Regions from separate parts of the Stappia sp. TSB10GB4 genome, predicted to be linked through region 1. Evidence: predicted binding sites of a transcription regulator. Region 1 holds the regulator's gene; each other region holds the start of a gene.
The links. Region 1 encodes LexA, which represses DNA repair genes until DNA is damaged. Its sites were predicted from a motif close to TGTTCNNNNTGTGTTCNG; they were not measured.
Positions count from the first base shown of each region.

Region 2: a site for LexA is predicted at 3,015-3,032, ahead of TSB10GB4_RS02540 (helicase-related protein). Genes of this name have one in related genera too.
Region 3: a site for LexA is predicted at 1,313-1,330, ahead of TSB10GB4_RS12990 (DNA recombination protein RmuC). Genes of this name have one in related genera too.

Region 1 is NZ_FYAV01000037.1:21,403-27,349, forward strand. It holds gene TSB10GB4_RS07090 (ComEC/Rec2 family competence protein) at 1-1,454, shown strand, start outside; gene lexA (transcriptional repressor LexA) at 1,609-2,325, opposite strand; gene glp (gephyrin-like molybdotransferase Glp) at 2,766-3,980, opposite strand; gene moaC (cyclic pyranopterin monophosphate synthase MoaC) at 4,014-4,547, opposite strand; gene trpC (indole-3-glycerol phosphate synthase TrpC) at 4,551-5,360, opposite strand; gene trpD (anthranilate phosphoribosyltransferase) at 5,353-5,947, opposite strand, start outside.
Region 2 is NZ_FYAV01000025.1:8,001-13,947, reverse strand. It holds gene pyc (pyruvate carboxylase) at 1-2,495, opposite strand, end outside; gene TSB10GB4_RS02540 (helicase-related protein) at 3,307-5,947, shown strand, end outside.
Region 3 is NZ_FYAV01000051.1:57,253-63,199, forward strand. It holds gene TSB10GB4_RS12985 (hypothetical protein) at 1-22, shown strand, start outside; gene TSB10GB4_RS12990 (DNA recombination protein RmuC) at 128-1,312, opposite strand; gene def (peptide deformylase) at 1,517-2,035, shown strand; gene TSB10GB4_RS13000 (MarC family protein) at 2,075-2,707, shown strand; gene fmt (methionyl-tRNA formyltransferase) at 2,773-3,708, shown strand; gene TSB10GB4_RS13010 (GNAT family N-acetyltransferase) at 3,808-4,335, shown strand; gene truA (tRNA pseudouridine(38-40) synthase TruA) at 4,365-5,210, shown strand; gene TSB10GB4_RS13020 (DUF2189 domain-containing protein) at 5,135-5,947, opposite strand, start outside.

The sequences.
Region 1 (5,947 bases):
GCGCGATGGGGTGGATCTGGGGCCTGCTGCTGACCTCGCTGATCGCCGGTGTGGCGACCGGGGCGATCGGCGCCTATCACTTCCACCGGATCGCGCCGCTGGGACCGCTCGGCAACCTGCTGGCGATGCCGGTGGTGACGCTGGTGGTGATGCCCTTCGCGGCGCTGTCGCTGCTGCTTCTGCCCTTCGGGCTGGAGCTCCTGCCACTGCTGGCGATGGGGGCCGGCGTCGACCAGGTCGTCGCCATGGCACAATGGGTGAAGGAGCTGACGCCGGAGGACGGGGTGATCGGAGCGCCCTCGCTCGCCGGCACGCTGGCGGTGGTGGCGGCCGGGCTCACTGCCTGCCTTGCGCCGCGCGGCTATCGCCGCGCCGCGCTGGTCCCGCTCGCCGCTTCCGTGCTGTTCTATACGGTGCACCGGCAGCCGGACATGCTGGTCTCGGCGAATGGCGGGACGCTTGCCCTGCGCGATGCCGCTGGAGTGCTGCGGGTGTCGGGACGGACGAGCGGCTTCCTGCCGGAGGTCTGGCTGCGGGCGGAAGGGGTCGGCGCGCGCCATCACCGCGAGCGGCGGATCGCGCGCGCGGACATGCGCTGCGACGACATGGCCTGCCTGCTGCGGGCGCATGGTCCGCCGGGACTGGGCCCGCCCGCCGCCCTTGCTCCGCCGATACAGGGATGGCCCATACAGGGCCCGCCCGCCCATGCTCCGCCCATACAGACCCCGCGCGCGCAGGGTCTGCCCAAACGGGATCGGCCAGGACAGGCTCCACCCTTGCAGGGCCCGCACGCACAGGGGCAACCGGAGCCGTCGCCCGCCGCACAGGTGCCCGGCGCACGGCCTGCACCCGCAGACGGGCCAACGGAGGCGGGCGGAAGGCCCAGTCCCGCCGCGCAGGGTCCGCCGGCGCTGCTGGTATCGCTGGTGCGGGACAGCGCCGCCTTCGAGGAGGACTGCCGCAAGGTCGATATCATCGTCTCGGCGCTCAACGCCCCGCCCGGGTGCCGGGCGCGGGTGGTGATCGACGGGGCACGGCTTGCCCGGGAGGGCGCCGTCGCGCTTTACTTCAGCCTGCGGTCACCGCCTTTCAGCATGCATCCACCGTCCCGCGCGTCGGCAACGATATCGACAACGACACCGAGATCGACCTCGAAAGTGACCTCGACTGGCGCGGCAGCGGGATCCGCGGCCTCCGGCAGTGTCGCTCCAGCCCGTGCGGCAACCGCCAGAGCGACCGGCGCCGCAACCGGGGCCGGCCTCGCGTCAGCGGCGGTCCCAGTTTCAGTTTCAGTTCCAGTCCAAGTCCCAGCCCCAGTTTCCGTCCCGACCTCGATTCCCGTCTCGATCCCGGCTTCTCCGGACCACCGGGGGTCTCCCGTCGACGTCGCCGCTGACCTCGAGATCACGCTGCGTCCGAGCTACGGCCAACGCCGGCCCTGGACGCCGAAATGACGCCCAACTGCCGCCCAACTGCCGCCGGACTCACGCCCAACGGGCGATGATCCGCCTCCGCAACGCGCACGCCGACCCGGCGCCGAAGGGCTCTCTCAACGTGGGCCCCAGCCTCGGCCCGTTCAGCCGTGGCCCGCCCACCCTGGGTCCGCCCTCAGTAGCGGCGGAACAGCGACACCAGCTTGCCCTGGATGCGCACCCGTCCGGGCCCGAAAATGCGGGTCTCATAGGCCGGATTGGCCGCCTCCAGCGCCACGGAGGCGCCCTTCTTGCGCAGGCGCTTCAAGGTCGCCTCCTCGTCGTCGATCAGGGCGACGACGATGTCGCCGCTGTCGGCGCTGTCGGAGCGGCGGATCACCACCGTGTCGCCGTCGAGAATGCCGGCCTCGATCATCGAATCGCCGCGCACTTCCAGCGCATAGTGATCGCCAGTGCCGAGCAGGTCGGCCGGCATGGCGATGGTGTGGCTGTGCGTCTGGATCGCCTCGATCGGCACGCCGGCGGCGATGCGGCCCATCACCGGGATCTCGACGCTGTCATTGGCCGGCATCGGCGGCGCGGGGGCGGCCTCGACCGGCGGCAGCTTGCCGCGCGAGCCCTCGATGACGGAGGGTGAGAAGCCCTGGCCGCGCGCCGAGGCAAGGCCGGGGGAGACGGATTCGGGCAGCTTGATGATCTCCAGCGCCCTGGCGCGGTTCGGCAGGCGGCGGATGAAGCCGCGCTCCTCCAGCGCCGTGATCAGCCGGTGGATGCCCGACTTGGAGCGCAGGTCGAGCGCGTCCTTCATCTCGTCGAAGGAGGGCGGAACGCCGGTCTCCTTCAGCCGCTCATGGATGAACAGGAGCAATTCGTGCTGCTTGCGCGTCAACATGCGCGTGGGTCCCCCCGTTCCGGTTCAGACGTCTCGGCGCAAGCGCCGCCAAGTTCCAAAACCCATGACGTCCTGCGTCGTGTGGTCGAGCGCCGTCGGCTCGCGCCTTCGGATCATGCCGTCGGAGCGAGCGTTTCCGCCGCCATCGTCGGGCGCACCCCTTATTGGTGGCCGTGCAAGGGCATGGAGCACCACCAAGGGAGCCGCCCATCGCGACTCAAGCCCATGTACAAATCATGAACGCAGTCTAACCGTTCCCGCCTTGTTCCACAAGCGATTCCGCCCGCCAAGGCCGCGCCAGGTCGAGATGTCCTGCGTCCGGCGAGAGACGACCGGCGCGAACCTCACCCTCGATGCGGCGCAGGCGCGCAGGAAACCCTACTCTTTTCAATGGTTTACGAGATCGGCTCGGGCCAGGTTCGGGCGCCGTGTCGGCCGCGTCAGCCCTGCGGCAGGCGCAGAACCGGCACCGGCGTGCCGGCGGGCGCGGGGGCGGCGTGGGGCGGGCGCACCACCAGCGCATCGGCGCGGGCGAGCGTTGCCAGCATCGAGGAATCCTGCCGTTCGAACGGGGCGACGCGCTCCGCGCCGTCGTCCGCGCGCAGGATGCAGGCCCTCAGATAGTCCTCGCGCTGGTCGTTGCCGCCGATATCGGCGGCCAGCGGCAGCAGCTCGGCGTCGCGCCGGCGCGGCGGGCGGCCGAGCAGGGCCTCGATCAGCGGCCGCAGGAAGAGAACGCCGCAGACGAGGCTGGAGACGGGATTGCCGGGCAGGCCGAGCACGCGCATGTCCTCGATCCGGCCGGCCATCAGCGGCTTGCCCGGCCGCATGGCGATGCGCCAGAAGCCGAGGTCCATGCCGGCGGCGGCGAGGACCTCCTGCACCAGGTCGTGGTCGCCGACGGAGGCCCCGCCGAGGGTGACGAGAATGTCGGCCCGGGCCGCGCGCGCCTCGGCGATCTTGCCGGCGATGTGCTCGCGCCGGTCGGCGGCGATGCCGAGCTGCAGCGGCTCGCCGCCGCAATCCTCGACGAGCGCGGCAATGCCGGCATGGTTGGAGGCGATGATCTGGTCCGGCCCCGGCTGCTCGCCCGGCTCGACCAGTTCGTCGCCGGTGGCGAGGATCGCGACCTTCGGCCGGCGGCGCAGCTCCAGAGCGGGATGGTTCATCGCCGCGGCCAGCGCCAGGCGCCGATAGTCGAGCCGCGTTCCGGCGGCGAGCAGCACCTCGCCCTTGGTGAAATCGAGCCCGGCGGGGCGCACGAAACGGCCGAGCGGCGCGCTTTCCAGCGCCGTGACGGTGTCGCCGGCGCGATTCGTGTTCTCCTGGATCAGCACCGTGTCGCTGCCTTCGGGAAGCGGCGCGCCGGTGAAGATGCGCACCGTCTCGCCCGGCCCGATGGCACCCGCAAAGGCGCGCCCCGCCGGGGCCTCGCCGATCAGCCTGAGCGTCGCCGGAACGGCGGCGATGTCGGCCGCGCGCACCGCGTAGCCGTCCATGGCGGAGGCGGGAAAGGGCGGCTGGGTGCGGGTCGCGGCAAGGTCGGCGGTGAGCACGCGGCCGTTGGCCCGCGCAAGCGGCACGGTCTCTGCTCCGAGCGGTTTGACGTCGGCGAGTAACCGCGACAGGGCCTCGTCGACCGAGATCAGCGCCATGTCAGCCATGCCCCATTCTAGCCGGGCCTCATATCAGCCTGGTTGCGTCTCGCTCGCTGCCGTCCAGTCGCCGGACTTGCCGCCGGACTTGGCGACAACGCGGATGCCGCCGATGGTCATGCCCCGGTCGACGGCCTTGGCCATGTCGTAGATCGTCAGACACGCGAGCGAACAGGCGGTCAGCGCCTCCATCTCGACGCCGGTCTGGCCCGAAACGCGGGCCATCGCGGTGACGCGCAGGCCCGGAAGCGCCTCGTCCGGCACGATGTCGACGGCGACCTTGGACAGCAGCAAGGGATGGCAGAGCGGCACCAGTTCGTGGGTGCGCTTGGCGGCCATGATGCCGGCGATGCGGGCGGTGGCGATGACGTCGCCCTTCTTCGCCGAGCCGGAGAGGATCAGCGCCAGCGTCTCCGGCTTCATGCGCACATGGCCCTCGGCCCGCGCCTCGCGGGAGGTCACGTCCTTGGCCGAGACGTCGACCATGTTGGCCGCGCCGCTCTCGTCCAGATGGGTCAAGCGCGGGGAAGCGTCTCCGGAAGGGTCGCCAGAAGGGTTGTCGGCCATGGCCTACTCCGCCGCAAGGCCGGGCCGCGCCAGCAGCGCGCGGGTCGCGCCGGCGACATCGTCCTGGCGCATCAGGCTTTCGCCGATCAGGAAGGTGGTGATGCCGCAGCGCTCCATCCGCGCAAGGTCCTGCGGGGTGAAGAGGCCCGATTCGCCGACGACGAGACGGTCGTCCGGGATCATCCCGGCCAGTGCCTCGCTGGTCTCCAGCCGCGTCTCGAAGGTCTTCAGGTTGCGGTTGTTGATACCGATCATCGGTGAGGTAAGGCGCAGCGCGCGCTCCAGCTCGGCCGCGTCATGCACCTCGATGAGCACATCCATGCCGAGGCCGAGGGCGGTGGCCTCAAGGTCGGCGGCGAGCGCGTCGTCGACGGCGGCCATGATGATCAGGATGCAGTCGGCGCCCCAGGCGCGGGCCTCGAACACCTGATAGGTATCGTAGAGGAAATCCTTGCGCAGGGCCGGCAGCGCCGTGGCGGCGCGGGCCGCGACCAGGAACTCCGGCGCGCCCTGGAAGGACGGGGTGTCGGTCAGCACGGAAAGGCACGCCGCCCCGCCGGCCTGATAGGCGCGGGCGAGCGCCGGCGGGTCGAAATCGGCGCGGATCAGGCCCTTGGACGGGCTTGCCTTCTTGATCTCGGCGATCAGGCCGAACGCGCCGGCCGCCTTGCGGGCGCGCAGGGCCTTGAGAAAGCCGCGCGGGGCATCGGCCTCGGCAGCGCGCCGCTCGATCTCCGCCTGCGGCACGGCGGTCTTGGCGGCAGTGATCTCCTCGCGCTTGTAGGCGCCGATCTTTTCCAGGATGTCAGTCATCGGCGCCGGCCTCGTTCGACACGTCGACGAGCCGGGCAAGGCGCGCCCGCGCGCTGCCGCTGTCGATGGAGCTCGCGGCCATCGCGACGCCTTCGGCAAGGGAGGCGGCGCGCCCGGCAACCACCAGCGTCGCGCCGGCATTCATCAGCACGGTGTCGCGATAGGCGGATTTTTCGCCCTCCAGCACCGCCCGCAGGGCCACGGCGTTTTCCGGCGCCTCGCCGCCTTTCAGTTCGGCGGGATCGTGGAACGCCAGGCCGACATCCCGCGGCGAGATCTCGAACAGGCGGATCTCGCCGTTTTCCAGCGCGGCGACGCTGGTCGGGCCGGTGGTGGTGATCTCGTCGAGACCGTCGGAGCCGTGCACCACCCAGGCCGCTTGCGAGCCGAGGGCGGCGAGCACATGGGCGATCGGCTCGACCCATTGCCGGGCGAAGACGCCGACCATCTGCCGCTTGACGCCGGCCGGGTTGGACAGCGGGCCGAGCAGGTTGAAGATCGTGCGGGTGCCCAGTTCCGCGCGGGCCGGGCCGACATGCTTCATCGCCGAATGGTGGTTCGGCGCGAACATGAAGCCAAGGCCCGCC
Region 2 (5,947 bases), on a different contig from region 1:
GAGGCCGGCGCCTTGAGATCGCTCTCGAAAGCGCGGTACTGGGCCCGCACCGCCTCCCAGTAGAAGGAGATCTCGCGAATCGCCTTCGCGTCGAGCCCGGTGTCGCGCGGCCCGTCGCGCAGGGCCGCGACCAGCGAGCCCAGCGCCGGCTGCGAGGTCAGCCCGGAAAAGGCGTCCATCGCGGCATCGACCGCGTCAACGCCCGCCTCGACCGCGGCCAGCACGGTGGCGGCGGAAATGCCGGAGGTGTCGTGGGTGTGAAAGTGGATCGGCAGGCCGACTTCCTGCTTCAGCGCAGCGAACAGTCGCCGCGCCGCCTCCGGCTTCATCAGCCCGGCCATGTCCTTGACGCCCAGGATATGGCAGCCGGCACGCTCCAACTCCTTCGCCAGCTTGACGTAGTAGGCAAGGTCGTATTTCGGCCGCGCCGCATCCAGCAGGTCGCCGGTGTAGCAGATCGTGCCCTCGCACAGCTTCTCCGCCTCGATCACCGCATCGAGCGAGACACGCATGTTCTCGACCCAGTTGAGGCAGTCGAAGACGCGGAACAGGTCGATGCCGGTTTCCGCCGCGCGGGCAACGAAGTCGCGAACCACATTGTCGGGATAATTGGCGTAGCCGACGCCGTTGGCCCCGCGCAGCAGCATCTGCAGCAGAATGTTGGGAACGCGCTGACGTACCGCCCGCAGCCGCTCCCAGGGATCTTCCGTCAGGAAGCGCATGGCGACGTCGAATGTGGCGCCGCCCCAGCATTCCAGCGAGAACAACTGCGGCAGGCCGCGGGCATAGGCATCGGCCACCGCGACGATGTCGAAGCTGCGCATCCGCGTCGCCAGCAGCGACTGGTGGGCATCGCGCATGGTCGTGTCGGTGATCAATGCCCGCCGCTCCGCCTTCATCCAGTCGGCGAAGCCCTCCGGCCCCAGGTCGTCGAGAAGCTGCCGCGTCCCCATGCGGATCTCGCCGTTATAGAGCGGGGCGACCGGTGCGGGCGCATCGCCGGACGGGCGCGGCCGGTTTCGGGTCTCCGGATGGCCGTTGACGGTGACGTCGGCGATATAGGTCAGCAGCTTGGTCGCCCGGTCGCGCCGGGTGACCTGGCGGAACAGCGCCGGCGTCTCGTCGATGAAGCGGGTCGTGTAGGCGTTGGCCCGGAAATCCGGGTGGCCGATGACATTCTCCAGGAACACCAGGTTGGTGGCAACGCCGCGGATGCGGAACTCGCGCAAGGCCCGGTCCATGCGCTGCGCCGCTTCTTCCGCCGTCGGCGCCCAGGCCGTCACCTTCTCCAGCAGCGGGTCATAGTAGCGGGTGATCACCGCGCCTGAATAGGCCGTGCCGCCATCGAGCCGGATGCCGAATCCGGTGGCGCCGCGATAGGCGGTGATCCGGCCATAATCGGGAATGAAGTTCTGCTCGGGATCCTCGGTGGTGATGCGGCATTGCAGGGCATGGCCGTTCAGCCGGATCGCCTCCTGCGCCGGCACGCCGGAGGCCGGCTCGCCGATCATCGCACCGGCGGCGATGCGGATCTGCGCCTTGACGATGTCGATGCCGGTGACCTCCTCCGTCACCGTATGCTCGACCTGGACGCGCGGGTTGACCTCGATGAAGTAGAAGCGACCGCTGTCCGCATCCATCAGGAACTCGACGGTTCCCGCGCCACGATAGTCCGCGGCGCGGCCGATCCTGAGGCCGTACTCGCATAGTTCCGCGCGCTGGTCGGCGCCGAGATAGGGAGCAGGCGCTCGCTCGACGACCTTCTGGTGGCGGCGCTGGATCGAGCAGTCGCGCTCGAACAGATGCACCAGGTTGCCATGCCCATCGCCGAGAATCTGCACTTCCACGTGCCGCGCCCGCTCGACCAGCTTCTCCAGATAGATCTCGTCCTTGCCAAAGGCTGCCTTGGCCTCGCGCTTGGCCGCCGCCACATCGCGCAACAGCGCTTCCTCGTCGCGGATGACGCGCATGCCGCGCCCGCCCCCGCCCCAGGACGCCTTGAGCATCACCGGATAGCCGATCTCCGCGGCGAGCCTGCGGATCTCGTCCATGTCGTCGGGCAGCGGATCGGTCGCCGGCATCACCGGAACACCTGCTTCCACGGCCAAATTGCGAGCCGCCACCTTGTTGCCGAGCCGGCGCATGGTCTCCGGCGAAGGACCGATGAAGACGATGCCCGCCGCCGCGCAGGCTTCCGCGAATTCGGGGCTTTCCGACAGGAACCCGTAGCCGGGATGGATCGCGTCGACGCCCGCCGCCTTCGCCACTCTCAGGATCTCGGGGATCGACAGATAGGCCTCGATCGGTCCGAGCGGCTCCGCCAGATGCGCGCCTCGGCCGATCTGATAGGCTTCGTCGGCCTTGAACCGGTGCAGCGCCAGCTTGTCCTGCTCCGCATAGACAGCCACGGTGCGCATGCCGAGTTCGGTGGCCGCGCGGAAGATGCGGATTGCGATCTCCGAACGGTTGGCGACGAGAATCTTCCGAATTGCCAAGTCAGCCCCTCCTCCTGACAAGCACCCCGCAAGAGGGCGCCAGTGCCTTAGCGTCACCGCGTTCTAGCTGTTGCACCGCAACAAGGGAAGATGGCAGGCACGAGAGGACCGATAGGCCCCGCAAATGTCTGCCGGCAAATCGTCCCGGAATGAAACGATCGGGTAAACCCGTTTCGCGAGACCCGCCGACCGCCCGCGACCCCGCCCTCATCATCCGCTATGCCCGCTTCGGCCGGGCACAACATATCGAATGAACATATCAGGAACAACTGTCTGTCAGCGATTCGGACAGGCTTCGTTCGCGGTTTCGACAAACGTGAATTTTGCAGTTCGAATTTTATCGAGCTGGTTAACGGGATGGAAATCTGTTTCGCAGCGCCAAGAAATTCGACCGGATCCGAATCGGTCGACTCAAATCCTTGAGCAGATTCACGATTTCGCCCCGTGATCCTCTGCCTCCACAACATGTCGTAGAGAACGAAACCTGAATCCGTGCGAGTCATCGATTCGGTCCGGCTTTGTTCCGGACTCGTTCTGTTCACCCTGACGCAGGTCGGTTTTCGCGCTGCCGGAACGGACCGAAGCGGGGCGTCCCGCCCGGCGGTCGTCGCCCCTCCCCGCTTGTGGAAAACAGCAGGCGACAGCCCGCGACCGTCTGTGCTACCTGTCGAGCCAACGGGTTTGCGGTCGCCTGACGCTTCCGCCGACAAACCTATCCGGACCCCGGCGCCATCCCGTCGCGCGGTTCTATTTCGCAACGGATCGTGGCGGGCTCCGCCGTGGCACGGATCGCACAGCACAGCTCCAGCCAATGCTTCATTCCGGACAATCGAGGCCGTCTTCGGCCGGGGGCACCACAGGCCCCACATGGACAACGCTGCCGCCGGTCGCCCGCGCGCGTACCGTGACCGCCGTCCTCGGCCCCACCAACACCGGCAAGACCCATCTCGCCATCGAACGGATGATCGCCCGCGAGACCGGCATCATCGGCCTGCCGCTGCGCCTGCTGGCGCGCGAGGTCTATGGCCGCATCGCTCAAAGGGTCGGCGAGGACAAGGTGGCTCTGGTCACCGGCGAGGAGAAGATCATCCCCGCCGGGACCCGCTACTGGGTATCGACCGTGGAAGCAATGCCGCTCGATCTTGTCGCCGACTTCGTCGCCATCGACGAGGTGCAGCTCGCAGGGGATCTCGAGCGGGGCCACGTCTTCACCGACCGCATCCTCAACATGCGCGGCACGCTGGAGACTTTGCTGCTCGGGTCGGCCACGGCGCGCCCGTTGCTGGAGCGTTTGCTGCCCGGCCTGAACGTCATCACCCGGCCGCGCATGTCGGTGCTGGCCTATTCGGGCCAGAAGAAGATCACCCGCCTGCCGCCACGCTCCGCCGCGGTCGCGTTCTCCTCCTCCGAGGTCTACGCGATCGCCGAGCTGATTCGTCGCCAGCACGGCGGCGCGGCCGTGGTGCTCGGCTCGCTCAGCCCGCGCACCCGCAACGCTCAGGTGGAGCTGTTCCAGAACGGCGACGTGCAGCACCTGATCGCCACCGACGCGATCGGCATGGGCCTCAATCTCGATGTCGATCACATCGCCTTCGCCGGCATCCGCAAGTTCGACGGCTACCAGTACCGGATGCTGACACCTGCCGAGATGGGCCAGATCGGCGGCCGCGCCGGCCGTCACACCCGTGACGGCACCTTCGGCGTCACCGGCCGGGTCGATCCCTTCGACGAGGAACTGGTCGCAGCCCTCGAGAGCCACCGTTTCGACGCCCTCAAGGTCTTTCAGTGGCGCAATCGCGCGCTCGACTACGACAGCGTCGAAAGCCTGCGCCGCACGCTCGACGAGCCACCGCGGGAGCAGGGTCTGACCCGCGCGCCGCCCTCGGCCGACGAGACCGCCTTCGATCATGCCCTGCGCGACGAGGCGATCCGCCGTGTCGCCTCGTCGCCGGAGCGGGTGCGCCTGCTCTGGGACGTGTGCCAGGTGCCGGATTACCGCAAGATCGCGCCGGCCAACCACGCCGACCTGATCGCCGGGCTCTATGCCCATCTGACCCGCGACGGGGTGGTTCCCGACGACTGGTTCGCCCGCCAGGTCGCCTTCGCCGATCGCGTCGACGGCGACATCGACACGCTGGCAAACCGCATTGCCCACATCCGCACCTGGACCTTTGTCGCCAACCGTGGTGACTGGCTTGCGGATCCCGCCCATTGGCAAGGCGTGACGCGCGGCGTAGAAGACCGTCTGTCCGACGCCTTGCACGAGAGGCTTACCCAGCGCTTCGTCGATCGGCGGACGAGCGTATTGATGCGACGGCTGAGAGAGAACGCCATGCTTGAAGCGGAAATTACATCGGCAGGGGATGTGCTTGTCGAGGGACAGCACGTCGGACAACTGCAGGGCTTCCGCTTTGCGCCAGACCCCTCCGCCGATGGGCCGGACGTCAAGGCGCTGCGCGCTGCGGCCCAGAAGGCGCTGGCCAGCGAACTCACCCAGCGCGCCGACCGCCTGTCGCGCGGCGCCAACGAGGATTTCGCGCTCGCCTCCGATGGCATCCTGCGCTGGCAGGGCGAGATCGTCGCCCGGGTCATCTCCGGCGAAACGGTGCTCACCCCGGGCCTGATCGTCCTGTGCGAGGAGACCCTGGAGGCGGCCGACCGCGACAAGGTCGAGGCACGCCTCGTCCTGTGGCTGCGTGCGCATATCGACACGGTGCTCAAGCCCTTGCGCGATCTCGAGATCGGCGAGGGCCTGGAGGGTCTCGGCCGCGGCATCGCCTTCCGCCTCGTCGAAGCGCTCGGCATTCTCGACCGCTCGGAGATCGCCGAAGACGTCCGCCAGCTCGACCAGTCCATGCGCGCGGGCCTGCGCCGCCTCGGTGTGCGCTTCGGCGCCTATCATATTTTCGTGCCAGCCCTGCTGAAGCCGGCCCCGAGCCGGCTGATTGCCCAGCTTTGGGCGTTGAAACATGGCGAGCCCGACATGCCGGGTCTTGCCGAACTGCCTCAGCTCTCGGCCTCGGGCCGCACGTCGATTACCGTCGACCCACAGATCTCGAAGGCTCTGTACAAGGTCGTCGGCTTCCGCGTCTGCGGACCCCGCGCCGTGCGCATCGACATTCTCGAGCGCCTCGCCGACCTGATCCGTCCGCTTCTGGCCTGGAAGCCGCTCGATGCGGATGTGTCGCCACCGGACGGTGCCGTTGCCGAAGGCGGCGGCTTCACCGTGACCGTGGCGATGACGTCGCTGCTCGGCTGCGCCGGCGAGGACTTTGCCGCCGTCCTGAAATCTCTCAGCTATCGCTCCGAGACCCGCGAAATCGCCCGGCCAGCGACGCAGAAGCCGGAAGCCGCGTCGCCTCCCGCCGCCGAGGCGGTCGCAACCGACGCTCCGACGGAAACTCAGTCGGAAGAGCGGGCGGAGAACCAGCCGACGCCGGCGCCCGCCGAAG
Region 3 (5,947 bases), on a different contig from region 1:
GCCGATCCGCAAGGCCCGCTGACGCGCGCAGGCTTGTCCCCGTCCTATCCCCGGCACCGACCTCCGGTGCGCGGGAACCGTTATCCCCGCACGGTGCGGGTTCCCGTATAATGCCGGGGCATGAAGGTCAGTCGGCGGCGTAACGGTCGAGACGGCCGGGCTCCGCTTCGGTGACCTGTTCGCCGCGCGGCGGGGCAAGGTCGAGATCGCCGATGCTGCGGCCGCGCTTGCCGATCTTGTCGGTGGAGATCAGGATCTGCTCGATGTCGCGGCCGGCCTGGCCGAAATGCTGCTGCAGCTTGCGGACCCGCTCGTCCAGCCGGTCGACATCGGCAACGAGATGGGCGACCTCGGCCTGGATGCGGTGCGCCTCCTCGCGCAGCCTTGCGTCGCGCAGCACCGACTGGACCACCTGGATCGACAGCAGCAGCAGCGAGGGCGAGACGATGACCACCCGGACCCGGTGCGCCCTCTGGACGAGATCGGCGAACTGCTCGTGGATCTCGGCGAAGATGCTCTCGGAGGGCACGAACATGAAGGCCGTGTCCTGGGTCTCGCCGGGGATGAGATAGCGTTCGGCGATGTCGGCAAGGTGTTTACCGATGTCGCGGCGGAACCGGGCGCGCGCCTGCTTCAGCGGCTCCGGCCCCTGCGCTTCGCGCAGCTCGTTATAGGCCTCAAGCGGAAACTTGGCGTCGATGACCAGCGGCGGGGCGCCGTTCGGCAGATGGATCAGGCAATCCGGCCGCACCCGCGTCGACAGGGTCGCCTGGAAGGAGTAGGCGCCCGGCGCCAGTGCGTCCTGGACGATCGCCTCCATCCGGCCTTGGCCGAAGGCGCCGCGCGCCTGCTTGTTGTCGAGGATCGACTGCAGCGCCCCGACCTGGCCCGAAAGGTCGCGGATCGTCGCCTGCGCCCGGTCGATCACCGCCAGCCGCTCGTGCAGGTGGCGCAGGCCGTCATGGGTGCGCCGGGTCGTCTCGGCCATCGACTGGCCGAGCTTGTGGCTCATGCCGTCGAGCCGCTCGTTGACCGCGCGCATCAGGTCGCCCTGCCGCGAGCCGAAGACCTCGGCCATGGTCTGCATCCGCCCGGTCATCTCGGACTGGACCTTGAGCAGGGCGGCGATCCGCGCCTCGAGCTCGCGCGCCTGCTCGGCGGCCCGCCATTCGGCATCGCGCGCCCGGCCCGCCTGCCGCGACACCGAGACGAGCGTCAGCAGCGCCGCGCCGAGCAGCAGCAGCGTGGCACCGACAAGCGCCTCGCCGAGCGACACCGGCCGGCCGAGCAGGGTGAAGAGAATCGCCTCCATGGAAACAAAGATAGAACACTTGTCGGGGGAGCGAAACGGCGCAGGCGAAGGGGCGGCGCGCGGCCGCAGCGAGCAGGTAGAGGAGTGCCGGGGGCGCACAGCGAGCCCGCAGCTCCCTCGCCGGCGGCCATAACCCGCGGGAATCGTGCGTTCCGGGCGCATCGGCGCGTTGACGCGGCCGGCCTTCTCCCATATTTCAGCACCATGACGAAACGCGACATCATCATCCTGCCGGCCCCCAAGCTGCGCCTGGTCAGCGAGCCGATCGCCAGCGTCGACGACGCGGTGCGGCAACTGGCCGACGACATGCTGGAGACCATGTACGACGCGCCGGGCATCGGCCTGGCCGCGATCCAGATCGGCGTGCCGAAGCGGATGCTGGTGCTGGACGTGGCGCGCGAGGGCGAGACGCCGGCGCCGATGGTGGTGATCAACCCGGAGATCGTCTGGGAATCCGACGAGCACTCCGTCTATCAGGAGGGCTGCCTGTCGATCCCCGAATATTACGAGGACGTGGAGCGGCCGCAGCGGATCGGCCTGCGTTTCCTCGACCGCGAGGGCGCGGCGCGCGAGATCGAGGCCGACGGCCTGCTCGCCACCTGCCTGCAGCACGAGATCGACCACCTGAACGGCGTGCTGTTCATCGACCATATCTCGAAGCTGAAGCGCGACCGCGTCGTGAAGAAGTTCCAGAAGCAGGCCCGCCTGTCCGAAAAGGCCTGAGCCGGCCGACCCCGAACCTGCGACCCGGGAGCCGGACGCATGGACATCGCCTTCTTCCTCAAGGTCTTCGCGGCGCTTTTCGCGATCATGAGCCCGGTCGCCAATCTGCCGGTGTTCCTGGCGCTGACCAGCGACCGGGACGCCGCCGGACAGCGCGCCGTCGCCCTGACCGCAACCTTTGGCCTCATTGCCGGCTCGGTCATCGTCTTCTTCGGCGGTGAGGCGATCCTGGCGCTGTTCGGCATCATCATCGACGGCTTCCGCCTCGCCGGCGGGCTGCTGATCCTGCTGATCGCCCTCTCCATGCTGCATGGCGGCGAAAGCAGTGCCCAGGCCGGCACGGACGAAGAGAAAGAGCATCACCGGAGCGTCGACAATCCCGGCATCTACCCCTTGACCGTGCCGATGCTGCTGGGGCCCGGCTCGATCTCGACCATCATCATCTTCCGCGAACAGGCGCGCGGGACGGGCCAGGAGATCGCCCTGGTGGCGGCGCTCGCCGCCATGGTCGCCGTGTTCGCTGCCACTTTCTTCGCCGCACCAATGCTGTCGCGAATTCTGAGCCGCACCGCGATCAGCATCATGAGCCGGCTGATGGGCATGATCCTCGCCGCCATCGCCATGGAGATGATGGTGACGAGCCTCAAGACCCTGCTGCCGGGTCTTGGATGAGGCGCCTCGCCTGACCCTGCATTCCGCGCCCGCCCGCGCGCGCCCACCAAGGAGCAATCATGAGCCTGCGCATCGTCTTCATGGGAACGCCGGAATTTTCCGTCCCGACCTTGATGGAGATCGTCGGCCAGGGTCACGATGTCGTCGCCTGCTACACCCAGCCGCCGCGAAAAGCGGGCCGGGGCATGGAGGAACGCAAGTCGGCGGTGCATCAGGCGGCCGAGACGCTGGGCATTCCGGTGCGCTGCCCGCCGTCGCTGAAAAGCGAGGAGGAGCGGGCGGCGCTTGCCGAACTGGCGCCGGACGCGGCCGTCGTCGTCGCCTATGGCCTGTTGCTGCCGCAGGCGGTGCTCGACATCCCCGCGCATGGCTGCCTCAACCTGCACGCCTCGCTGCTGCCGCGCTGGCGCGGCGCGGCGCCGATCAACCGGGCGATCATGGCGGGCGACGCCGAGACCGGCGTCGAGGTGATGCGCATGGAAGCCGGGCTCGATACCGGCCCGGTCTATATGGCCGAGAAGCTGGTGATCGGGCCGGAGATGACGGCCGGAGAGCTGCACGACCGCCTGTCGGTGCTGGGCGCCGACCTGATGGTGCGCGCGCTCGCCGCCCTGCCGCGCGGCGCCCTGGTGCCGACGCCCCAGGCAGAGGAGGGCGTCACCTATGCCCGCAAGATCGACAAGGCCGAGACCCGCATCGACTGGACCCGGCCGGCGCGCGAGGTGCACGACCATGTGCGCGGCCTCTCGCCCTTTCCCGGCGCCTGGTGCGAGATGGAGATCGGCGGCCGCAGCGAGCGGGTGAAGGTGCTGCGCAGTTCGCTGGAGGACGGTGCCACGGGCGCACCGGGCACGCTGCTGACGGCTGGCGACGAGCTGCTGGTCGCCTGCGGCAGCGGCGCGCTGCGGCTGGTACAGTTGCAGCGGGCCGGCAAGAAGTCGATGCCGGCGGCCGAATTCCAGCGCGGCGCGCAGCTCGGCGCGGGCGCGCGGCTTGGATGAAGCCGCCCCACGTCGCCAAGCGGGTTGCCGGCAGGCTATGATGCGCCGAGCCACCCGGTACGCCGCTGTAGCCACCCCGCCGAACGGACGATCCAGACGATGACCCATCCCGCGCTTGAACCCGAGATCCGCCCCGCCACGCCCGCCGACGAGGCGGATATCGCCATGGTCATCGCCACCGCCTTCGGCCAAGAGGGCGAGGCGCGGCTGGTCGAGGCGCTGCGCTCCTGCGGCGCGCTGGTGCTGGAGCAGGTGGCGGTCGACCGCGACGGGCGGATCGTCGGCCATGTCGCCTTCTCGCGCGTCACCGGTGCCGGCGCCGGACATCGGCTCGCCATCACCTGTCTGGCGCCGGTTTCCGTCAGCCCCGACCGCCAGCGCGGCGGCATCGGCGCGGCGCTGATCCGCGCCGGGATCGACGCCCTGCGCGAGCAGGGCGAGGATCTGGTGCTGGTGCTGGGACCGCCGGCCTATTATCCGCGCTTCGGCTTCGACGCGGAGCTTGCGAAAAAGGTCGCCGGCCCCTATGCGGGAGCGGCCTTCCAGGCGCTGGCGCTGACCGAGGCCGCACGTTCCGCCCTGCCCATCGAGGTCACCTTCGCCACGCCCTTCGAGGCTTTCGAGTAACCGCGACAAACGGCGAGCCGACCCCGTTCATGCCCCGCTACAAGCTGACAGTCGATTATGACGGCCGCCCTTTCGTGGGTTGGCAGCGGCAGGCCAACGGCCCCTCCGTGCAGGCGGTGATCGAGCGGGCGGTGACGGCGTTTTCCGGCGAGACGGTGACCATCGGCGGGGCGGGGCGCACCGATGCCGGCGTGCATGCGACCGGGCAGGTGGCCCATCTCGATCTGGAAAAGGACTGGCCGGCGGCGACCGTGCTCGGCGCGCTGAATTTCCATTGCCTGCCCGATCCGGTGGCGATCCTCGCCTGCGAGAAGATGCATGAGGGCTTCGACGCCCGCTTTTCGGCGATCCGCCGGCACTATCGCTACCGCATCGTCAACCGGCTGGCGCCGCTGACCCACGATCTGGGGCTGGCCTGGCATGTGAAGAAGCCGCTCGATGCCGAGGCGATGCACGCGGCGGCGCAGGTGTTTGTCGGCCATCACGACTTCACCACCTTCCGTCATTCGCGCTGCCAGGCGAAGAGCCCGTGGAAGACGCTGGAGGCCTTCAGCGTGCGCCGCGAGGGCGAGAGCCTGATCGCCGAGTGTTCCTCGCGCTCCTTCCTGCACAACCAGGTGCGCTCGATGGTCGGCACGCTGCGGCTGGTCGGCGAGGGGCGCTGGGGAGCGGAGGACGTCGCCAGGGCGCTGGCGGCGCGCGACCGCGAGGCCTGCGGCCCGGTGGCGCCGCCCGACGGGCTGTATCTGACGCGGGTCGACTACCGCCCGGCGGAGGAGGACGCGGCCTTGCTCGCCGCCTACAGGGCCGGGCTGCCCGGCGCGGACGGCGAGGCGGCCGGGGAGGCGGAGGGCGAAGAGGCCTCGGGCGACTGAGCGCCCGCCGGTTCCTCCATCGGGGCGGGCGGCACCAGCTTGCGATAGAGATGCCAGGTGGTGTGGCCGAGCACCGGCAGGACGAAGATCAGGCCGGCGAACAGCGGCAGCATCGCCAGCAGCAGCGTCGCGGTGACCACCAGCGCCCAGCCGATCATCGGCTTCGGGCTGGTGACGACCGAGCGCACGCTGGTGATCATCGCGGTGATGAAGTCGACGTCCCGGTCGAGCAGCATCGGGAAGGAGACGACGGTGAGCGAGAACAGCACCACCGACAGCACCGCGCCGATGACATTGCCGAGCAGCAGGAACATCAGCCCTTCCGGCGTCGTCACCACCACCTCGACGAAGGCGCCGAAGGAGGCGAAGGACTTGAAGCCGAGGAACAGGGCGAGCAGCAGCCGCACCTGATACATCCACATGATCTGGACGAACAGCACGACGAAGGCCATCCAGGCGAGCTCGCGCCGGCGCTGCGCCCAGATGACGCCGAGCACGCCCGGCCAGTCGAGCGGCGCGCCGGTCTCCAGCCGGCGGCTGACCTCATAGAGGCCGACGGCAATGAACGGGCCGATCAGGCCGAAGCCGATGGCGAGCGGATAGCTGAGATAGCTCATATGCAGGGCGGAGGCGGTGAGCAGCACCAGGATGCCGCCAAGGGCATAGACGGCACCGAAGAACAGGCCGAAGCGCGGCGCCGCCCGGAAGTCGCGCATGCCGGCACCGAGCGCATCGAC